2 regions of the Nitrospirillum guanabarense genome follow, and region 2 is predicted to be linked to the other one. Evidence: riboswitches for the same ligand, from Rfam matches in the RefSeq annotation. Region 2 holds a riboswitch; the other holds the start of a gene.

Evidence for each region. Region 2 has a riboswitch for cobalamin ahead of cobW (cobalamin biosynthesis protein CobW). Riboswitches for the same ligand answer to the same signal wherever they lie in the genome.
Region 1: linked by a shared signal. The riboswitch ahead of cobU (bifunctional adenosylcobinamide kinase/adenosylcobinamide-phosphate guanylyltransferase) and the one ahead of cobW (cobalamin biosynthesis protein CobW) in region 2 are both predicted to bind cobalamin.

What each region holds. Positions count from the first base shown of each region.
Region 1 is NZ_JAYEER010000001.1:923,371-928,117, forward strand. It holds gene UAA55_RS03820 (efflux RND transporter permease subunit) at 1-1,651, opposite strand, end outside; gene UAA55_RS03825 (glycosyltransferase 87 family protein) at 1,880-2,926, opposite strand; gene UAA55_RS03830 (hypothetical protein) at 2,821-3,093, opposite strand; cobalamin riboswitch at 3,243-3,470, shown strand; gene cobU (bifunctional adenosylcobinamide kinase/adenosylcobinamide-phosphate guanylyltransferase) at 3,626-4,150, shown strand; gene cobO (cob(I)yrinic acid a,c-diamide adenosyltransferase) at 4,168-4,747, shown strand, end outside.
Region 2 is NZ_JAYEER010000002.1:538,045-542,791, reverse strand. It holds gene UAA55_RS08940 (hypothetical protein) at 1-59, opposite strand, end outside; gene UAA55_RS08935 (FkbM family methyltransferase) at 37-1,788, opposite strand; cobalamin riboswitch at 2,286-2,544, shown strand; gene cobW (cobalamin biosynthesis protein CobW) at 2,762-3,811, shown strand; gene cobN (cobaltochelatase subunit CobN) at 3,827-4,747, shown strand, end outside.

The sequences.
Region 1 (4,747 bases), on a different contig from region 2:
TTACCATCCACGGCCGTGACAGGCCGCCGCCCAGCACCCTCAGGTACCGCTGGCGCAGGCCCTCGAAGCCGCGCTCGAATCCGGCATGGAAGCGCGCCCAGGCGCCGGCCAGGCCGGTCGGGGGCGCAACGTGGCCATGGTTGCCCTCCTCGCCATGGCCGTGGCCGCGCAGTTCCGCCGGCAGCAGCCAGGCGGCCATGGCCGGGACCAGGGTCCGCGACAGCACGTAGCTCATCAGCATGGAGGAGATGACGGCCAGCGCCAGGGGCGAGAACAGGTACTTGGCGATACCGTGCAGGAAGAAGATGGGCACGAACACGATGCAGATGCACAGCGTCGAAACCAGGGCCGGGAAGGCCACCTCGTCCGAGCCTTCCAGGATGGCCTGGCGCAGCGGCTTGCCCATGCCGATGTGGCGGTGGATGTTCTCGATGGCCACGGTGCCGTCGTCCACCAGGATGCCGATGGCCAGCGCCAAGCCGCCCAGGGTCATGACGTTCAGGGTGTGGCCCGCCATGGACAGCACGGCCACGGCCGTCAGGATGGACAGTGGGATGGAGGTCAGCACGATGGCCGTGCTGCGCCACCCGCCCAGGAACAGCAGGATCAGGATGGCCACCAGCGCGCCCACGATCAGGCCTTCGTGCTGGATGCCCTCCATGGCGTGCTTGATGAAGGTGGTCTGGTCGAACAGCGGTTCAATGCGCATGCCGGCCGGGGCCGCCTTGCGGATTTCCGGCAGGCGGCGCATGACCTCGTCCACCACCGCCAGGGTGCTGGCGCCCCCCAGCTTCATGATGGTCAGCAGCACGGCGGGCTGGCCGTCCGCGTGCACGACATTCGTCTGCACGGCGGCGCCGTCGCGGACATTGGCCACGTCGCGCATGAACACGGTGCGGCCGTTCACATCGCGCAGGGGGATGTCGTTGAAGGTGTCGACGGCGATGGGCGAGCTGTTCAGGCCCACCTGGTATTCGGTGTCGCCGATCTTGGCGGTGCCGGAGGGCAGGTTCAGGTTCTGGGCGGTGATGGCCTTGTTGACGTCGTTGGGCGTCAGGCCATAGCTGCGCAGCTTGTCCGGGTTGATGTCGACCATGATCTGGCGCGCGTTGCCGCCATAGGGCAGGGGCAGGCGCATGCCTGGGATGTCGCTGATCTGCGACCGGATGGTGATGCGGCCATAGTCGTACAGCTGCGCCTCCGACATGGTGTCGGACGACAGCGCCAGCTGCAGGATGGGCACGGAGGACCGGCTGTACTGCACGATCAGCGGCGGCTGCGTGCCGGTCGGCATGCGCTTCAGGATGGTCTGGCAGATGGCGGAAATCTGCGAGATGGCCAGGTCGATGTTCACGCCCGGCTGGAACGTGGTGCGGATGATGCCCACGCCGTTGGACGTCTCGGACTCCACCTCGGCCACGTTGTCGGCGGTGTTGATGATGGCCAGTTCACCGAAGGCGGTGATCTTGCCCGTCATTTCCTGGGCATCCAGGCCCGAGTAGCTCCACACCACCGTGACCGTGGGGATCTCCACCTCGGGAAAGATGTCCGTGGGCATCCGGAACAGGCTCAACACGCCCAGCAGCGTGATCAGGCCGGCCAGCACGGCGAAACTATAAGGGCGCCTCAGGGCGTAGGCGACGATCCACATGGGGGCGGGGCTCCGGCAATGCGATGCGGAAGAATGCAACGCTACGCCCAGGGGCCGGGGTCGCCCCCCGCCCGGCACAGCCCGGAATAATTAACGCGCTTACGGGATGAGGGGAACCTACTTCGATACGCAACGGTTCGAATTTAGGCATGCCGCGACCAATCGCCGCCAATTCGCAAAACTGTGGCCTGCGTCACTGCGTCCGATGATGGAGGGTTGTAGCTGCGGTCAGCCCTGGATCGCCAAGCCCTCCCTGGGGACGTTCTCGGCCGCGTCCTGCCGCCCGGCGGCGGGGCGGTCGGACAGCGACGGCACCCAACGGACCACCACATACAGGCCGAAACCGCAGGCCAGCAGCGGCTTGAACCACGTGGCGGTCGCCAGGTGCATGCCCCGCGTCCAGACGTGGGTGGTCAGCGCGAAGCATAGCAGCACCAGCACCCAGCCCAGGGCGCGGTTGCGACGGACATGGAATTCCCAGCCCGCCAGGGCGCCGGCGACCAGCGCCATGTCGCCGAAATGGCCCAGCACCGTGCGCGGGTTGAACAGCAGCAGATAGGTCACGATCAGCGCCGCCACGGTGGCGCTGGCCCGGTGCGCGGTCAGGCGGCCGACGGCGCCACGGGCCAGGATCAGAACGGCGATGCCCGCCAGGACGCGGATGACGGTCTGCGCCATCAGGTCCAGCGGCAGGCCCAGGGTGGCCAGGCCATTGGCGAAGTCATGCCAGACACCGCCGCCGGGGTTGGCGCTGCTCATGGTCTTGCGCACCAGCTGGCCATATTCGCCCAGGGCGTAGCCGGGGTCCCAATGCGCCAGGGGCAGGGCCAGGGCCGCCGCCAGCCACAGCGCCAGAGACAGGCGCAGGCGCGGCCACAGGGCGAAGGCCAGCATCACCAGGGCCAGGGCCTGGGGCTTGAAGGCCCCCGCCAGCACCAGCAGGAAGGCGGCGCGGCGCCAGCGGCCCTCCGCCACGTCGGCCAGGCCGGCCAGCATCAGGCCCAGCATCAGGAATTCCGTTTGCGCGCCACGCAGATCCACCACGCCGATGGGCAGGGCCGCCAGCAGGGCCACGCCGAACACGCGTTGCCAGTCGGCCCCCCGCGGGTCCGCCGGCGCCAGCAGCCGGCACAGCCGGGCCACCCCCCACCAGCACATGGCCAGCAGGCTCAGGCGCCACAGGGCATCGCCCAGCAGGGGGGAAGATAGGCCCAGGGGGTGAACAGCACGGCGCTGGACGGCAGGTAGAGGAAGCCATTGATGCCGTCCTCGTATATCTCCGCGCCTTGCCACCAGGCCCACGTGGCCTCGGCATAAATGTGGAATTCCGAAACGAACCGTCCACTTATCACCTGGGCCTCGATGGCCACCAGGGCGGCCGTCCAAAGGGCAAGGCCGAAGACCAGCGGGCGGGCCAGGGAAGGGAAGGACAGGCGAACCATGCTGGGGATTAACCTATCTCATAGGTAATAGGCTCTATGGTCTATGCCTAACACCTTTGCGCTCAAGGTCAAGCCCTAAGGCCTAGCCATTGCGCATTTATGATAAAATGTCGCGACACCGCCCTTGCCGGGTACGGGGTGTTTGCCGTAAGGCTGCCTTCGCCGACGGTTCCGCAGGCCCGCCTGTGGATGAAAAGGGAACGTGGTGGGGGTGCCTGGCACCCGACTCCACGGCTGCCCCCGCAACTGTGAACGGTGAGCGCCGCCCCTCCCCTGGTCATGGGGGAATGGCCACTGGGTTCCTTCCGGAGCCTGGGAAGGCCGGGCCGGTGCCGTGACCCGTGAGCCAGGAGACCTGCCGTCGGTGATGTTGGTCGCGGGCGGGGTGTCCCGGCGGAACCGGTCAGCGGCGGTGCGGGCCTCGTGACCCCGCGGCCCCTCGGTCTCGTCGACAGCGCAATCCCATCCTTCCGGCGGGTCTTGGCCTTTGGTACCACCGGTGCCTGACACCGGATGGGATGGGAACCGACGAATGACGCATGAGCACAAGGCCGTCCCAGGCATCACCCTGGTCCTGGGTGGCGCCCGCTCCGGCAAAAGCCGCTTCGCCGAAGGGCTGGTGACCGCCCTGCCGGGTCCCTGGACCTATATCGCCACCGCCCAGGCCTGGGACGACGAGATGCGCGACCGCATCCGCCAGCACCAGGCCGACCGCGCGTCGGGCTGGACGACGGTGGAGGTGCCGCTGGACCTCGGGGGCGTGCTGGCCGCCCATGGCCATGGGCCCGTGCTGGTCGACTGCCTGACCCTGTGGCTGACCAACGTCATGCTGGCCGACCGGGACGTTCCCGCCGCCATGACCGCGCTGCAGGCGGCGCTGGCCGCCTGCGCCGGCCCCATCGTGCTGGTTGGTAATGAGGTGGGCATGGGCATCGTGCCGGAGAACGCATTGGCCCGCGCCTTCCGCGACCACGCCGGACGCCTGCACCAGCGTTTGGCGGCCATGGCGTCGCAGGTCTTCCTGACGGTGGCGGGCCTGCCCCTGAAAGTGAAATAAGGGTGAAGGAGGAAGCCATGGCCGATCTTGAGACCCCTGAAGACCCGTTGCCTGACGACGAAGCCGCCCGTCATCGCGAGAAGATGCGAAAGCGCAAGGTGGTGCAGGACGCCCGCGTTGCCCAGGCGACGCGGGAGAAGGGCCTGCTGATGGTCCACACGGGCCCCGGCAAGGGCAAGACCACGGCGGCGCTGGGCATGATGCTCCGCACCGCCGGTTATGGCCTGCGCGTGGGTTTCGTCCAGTTCGTGAAGGGCAACTGGGCGACGGGGGAGCAGACGGCGCTGAAGCGCTTTTCCGACCTGATCGACCATCATGTGATGGGCGAGGGCTTCACCTGGGACACCCAGGACAAGGAACGCGACATCGCGGCCGCCGTCCGCGCCTGGGATCTGGGGCGGCGGATGCTGGCCGATCCGCGGTATCATCTGGTGGTGCTGGATGAGATCAACATCGTGCTGCGCTATGGCTATCTGGACGTGGCGGCGGTGCTGGCCGGCCTGAACGCCCGCCTGTCCGACACGCACGTCCTGCTCACCGGCCGCAACGCCAAGGCGGAGGTCATCGAGGCCGCCGACCTGGTGACGGAGTTCCAGG
Region 2 (4,747 bases):
TCGGACTGCTCCACGACGGTCCCATGCACCACCTCATCAGCGGCCGGGGCCGCCGGCATCGACTTGGCCGCCCGGGCCGCATTCGCAAGCGCTAGGATCTCGTTTCAGGAGGGGGGAATCGAATCCATTCTCTTGGGCGGCCTCTTCTGTGTCACCTGCGCCCGCGGCGCCATCCTGGACACCTGGGATCGTCGCAGACAGGTCCTGCAGCAACATCCGGGCGGCGTTCAGCTCCGCCCCTTCCCGGCCGAGATCGCGCTCCAATTCCGCAATCCGCCTGCTCTGCCCTTGAGCCGCCAAGGCGAACGCGCGCGTCACGGCCTGCATGCGGCCGGCCAAGACCTCAAGAGCCATCGGCAGGGAGGTCATCCCGGGCGAGTCGGTGGGCTCAAGGCCGGCATCCTGTTCGGCACCCGCCACCGCTTCCGACAGGGGCTGGATGATCGAGATATCCTGGGACGCCCGCTCAAGCGCCGCATGACGCTCGGCCAACGCCGCCTGCGCATCCTGCAGCGTGTTCCGCTCCCCCTCCAAGGCGGCCACCCGATCGGTCAGCAGACGCCTCTCGGCGGTCAGGAGAGAGGCTTTCGCCACTTGCCCCGCCAGGGCGGAGGTCTGCGCGATCAGATACTCCACACGCTCGGAATAGACCTTGCGCAGCGCCGTTTCGGCCTGCCCCGCCTCACGCGCCTTTCGCGACACCGCCTGCTCGGCCTCCAGCGCGCCTTGCGCCGCCTTCAACTGCCGCTCCAGTTCCTCAAGGCGCGCCATCAGCTTCGCCGGATCCCGCTGGATCGGCGACTTATCGTGGTAGCGGGGGGCGGCTAGAATGCCGGCGGCGACCGCGCTCAGGTTATCTGCGGGAACGTTGGGAATGGTCTGGGCCTCAAGCTTGGACTGAAGTTCTTGCCAGCGGTCCTCGCGACACCCCACCAAAGCCGTCTCGGTCGCGTAGCTGAAAGGAACGTCTTCGTTACGTTTGAAGTTCCCCACAGAGAATGGCTTAAATTGGCAAAGTGTCCAGCGATACCCTGGCAACTTCTTCAGCACCGGAGAAATCTGGAAGAAATCATTTACAGTATTGCACTCAATATAAAGATATGGAGACAGCCTGTTAATTGTATTAACAGCGCCAAGGAGAATTGGCACTTCCATCCCTTCGGCGTCAATTTTCATTAAATCAAGTCGGTCAAGCGACAGACCATCAAGAGCTACCAGGGAAATGTCCATTTCCCGGTCAATCACTGCGTCGCCTTCAGGCGTGACCTCCGCCCCTATCCTGAAGCTGCCCCCGTTGAATTTTTTCAAGCCACGCATGACGATACGCTGACGGACCTTCCGCACCGACTCCGCCAAGGCGAAGGGGTAGACCTCCAGTCCAGGCACACCCTGCGCGTTCATTCTGAGAACAGCCGCAGTCAGGGGATTCGCCTCAAACGCCATCACACGCCCCCCCACGCCGATAGCCTGGGCGAGAGACCTACTATGGTAGCCAATGTTGGCACCAACATCAACACAACAGGCGCCCCGCGCCACAAGAGAGGACAGAAGATTTACCTCCTGCTGCGCCCACTCCCCGTATTGTTCAAGACTACGCCCAATAGGATCGTCCTGAATAAAATACTTCATCAGGCCGCAACGCGCCTCAACATCACCAAGAATACTTGCGCTGTTGTCAACCAGCGCACGCCGGATCGGGGCGCTTTCATCCCATATCTCTTGGGCCATTTTCTGAGCGGCCGCTGCGGACAACGGCCGCTTGAAGGATCCCAATAAATCAAACTTCATGACTGGCCCCATTTACCCGAGAACTAACACTGCTTCCCCGCCAGCTTATATTCACACCTTAAAATCCTTCGGTCGCGATACCTTCACTTCTTTGACACGCGCCCATATGTCAACACGCCATGAATGGAGGCAATATACAAAACAGAATAAATATCACTTAAATTGCATAGCATAAGTCATGCCCATGGCACAACCAGTCCCGGAAAACGCTCCGGCGGCCATCGACAGGAAAGCCCGCCCCTTGGTCCGGAAGCGCATCATGACGACGGGCGAAGAACGGCACGACGCGCCCGATTCCGACAGGCCCTGGTCATCGAGCCGCCCGCGCATCCCATTCCAGCAGGATGGTCAATCTTACTATAAACGGCTCCAATATGACACTCGCCACCGCTTCGGGCAGGGGGTTCCACCGTGAGACCGGCCAAGCGGCGTGCGCCAGCCCTATAGAAACAGATCGGCGCTCAAGAAAACCATTGATCCCTATCCCCACTCGGCACACTTTCGGCGACAGCGACGGTGCCTCGTTCGCTGGCCCACGCAACCGGCCGGTGATCGGGGATAATCGGGAATCCGGTTCAAGGCCGGAGCTGCCCCCGCAACTGTACGCGGTAAGTGTTGGTCCGCCATCTGGTCTCCCATGTGGATGGGCGCCAGACGGAACCGCCACTGTCTCCGGAAGCTGGGCCCGGGGGTGGGAAGGCTGGGCCCGCGCCCTGAACCGCAAGCCAGGAAACCTGCCGTGGCCTTGGTATATTTCTGGTTCGCCGGGGATGGCGAAAACAGGGAGTCGATTGTGAAGCCCTACCTCATTTCCGGCCGCCGGCCTGGAGTTCCCCTGCTGCGTCCCATCCGCGGCCAGCCCCCGTCCGTCGTTTCCTTATCGTCACCGTTGACGACACACCGGCGCCGTTGACCGCGCGGCGTCCGTTCGAGGGACGCCGCCCCACCCTCCCATGTCCGAAAGCCACGCCCCATGCCCGCCCCTTCGCCCAAGATCCCCGCCACCGTCATCACCGGTTTCCTCGGTGCCGGCAAGACCACGTTGATCCGCGGCCTGCTGCAGAATCCGGGCGGCCGTCGCCTGGCCCTCATCATCAATGAGTTCGGCGATGTCGGTGTGGACGGCGCCGTGCTCAAGGGCTGCGGCGACGCGGCCTGCCCGGAAGATCGGGTGATCGAGCTGGCCAACGGCTGCCTGTGCTGCACCGTGGCCGATGACTTCGTGCCGGCGCTGGAAACGCTGCTGAACCGGGCCGATCCGCCGGATCACATCATCATTGAGACCAGCGGCTTGGCCCTGCCCAAGCCACTGGTACGCGCCTTCACCTGGCCGGCCGTGCGCTCGCGCGTCACCGTGGACGGCGTGGTGGCGGTGGTGGCGGCCGATGCCGTGGCCGAAGGTCGCTTCGCGCCGGATGCCGAGGCCCTGGCCCGCCAAAAGGCGGCCATGGAGGCCGGTGACGCCACGGTGGAGCATGAGACCCCGGTGCGGGAGGTGTTCGAGGACCAGGTGCTCTGCGCCGACCTGATCCTGGTCAGCAAGACCGATCTGGTGGACGAGGCCGACTTGGCCGCGGTGGCCGACACGGTGAAGGCTTTGCGCCCCACCGCGCCGCCCCTGGTGCGCGTGGCCCATGGCGATGTCGACCCCAACGTGCTGCTGGGCCTGTCGGCTGCGGCCGAGGCCGACCTGGACGCCCGCGTCAGCCACCATGACGGCGAGGAAGAGCACGACCATGACGACTTCACCAGCTTCGTGGCCGAGCTGCCGTCCCAGGCCGACCCCGAGGCCCTGGTCCGCCGCTTGGGTGAGATGGCCCAACGCTTCGGCATCCTGCGCCTGAAGGGTTTCGTCGACGTGCCGGGCAAGCCCATGCGCCTGCTGATCCAGGGTGTGGGCGGCCGCGTCCAAGCCAGCTATGACCGCCTGTGGGCACCGGATGAGGCGCGGCGCAGCCGCCTGGTGGTGATCGGCGAGACCGGCCTGGACCGGGCCGCCATCGAGGCGGCGCTGGCCGCCTAAGCCCGATCGCATCCCATGCATCTGCTGCCCACCCAGGCCGAGGATCTGCTGGCGTCCCCCCAAGCCGAGGATTTGGGGCAGACGCCGGCGGACTGCGTGCTGCTGTCCTTTTCCGACAGCGACCTGTCGGCCGTGGCCGCCGCCTACCACGCCCTGGGGGATGCCGCCTGGCGGCCGACCTTGCGCCTGGCCAGCCTGATGCGCCTGGGCCACCCCCTGTCCGTCGACATGTATGTCGAGGCGGTGGTGTCCCGGGCCCGGCTGGTGGTGCTGCGCCTGAACGGCGGGGCGGCCTACTGGCGCTATGGGCTGGAACAGATGGCGGAGGCCTGCCGAGCCTATGACATTGCCCTGGCCGTGCTGCCCGGCGAGGCCAAGGCCGATCCCAGCCTGGACGCCGCCTGCACCGTGGATCCGGCCGACGCCCGCCGGTTGTGGCGCTGCTTCGTGGAAGGCGGGCCCGAGAACATGGCCCGCCTCATTGCCCAAGCCGCCCGCCTGCTGGGCCACCAGCCACCGGCCGATCTGCTGGCGGACGAGCCCACGCCCCTGCCCCGCTATGGCCGGCATGAGGGCTGGCGACCACCGGCGCCCGCCCTCATGCCGGCCGCACTGGTCTTCTACCGCTCGCACCTGCAGGCCGGCAACCTGGCCGCCCTGCACGCCTTGGCCGACGCCCTGGCCCGGCGCGGCCTGGCCCCCCATCTTTATTACGCGGCCAGCCTGAAGGAGGGCCCGGCCGCCCAGTGGCTGGCGGCCGAACTGGCGGCCCTGCGGCCCGCCGTGGTGCTGAACGCCACCGGCTTCTCCGCCCGCCAGGGTATGGAGGATTTATCGCCCCTGGATGCCGCCGGCGTACCGGTGCTGCAGGCCGTGCTGTCCACGGGCACGGAGGCGCTATGGGAAAAGGCCCGCGCGGGCCTGGGCCCGGCCGAC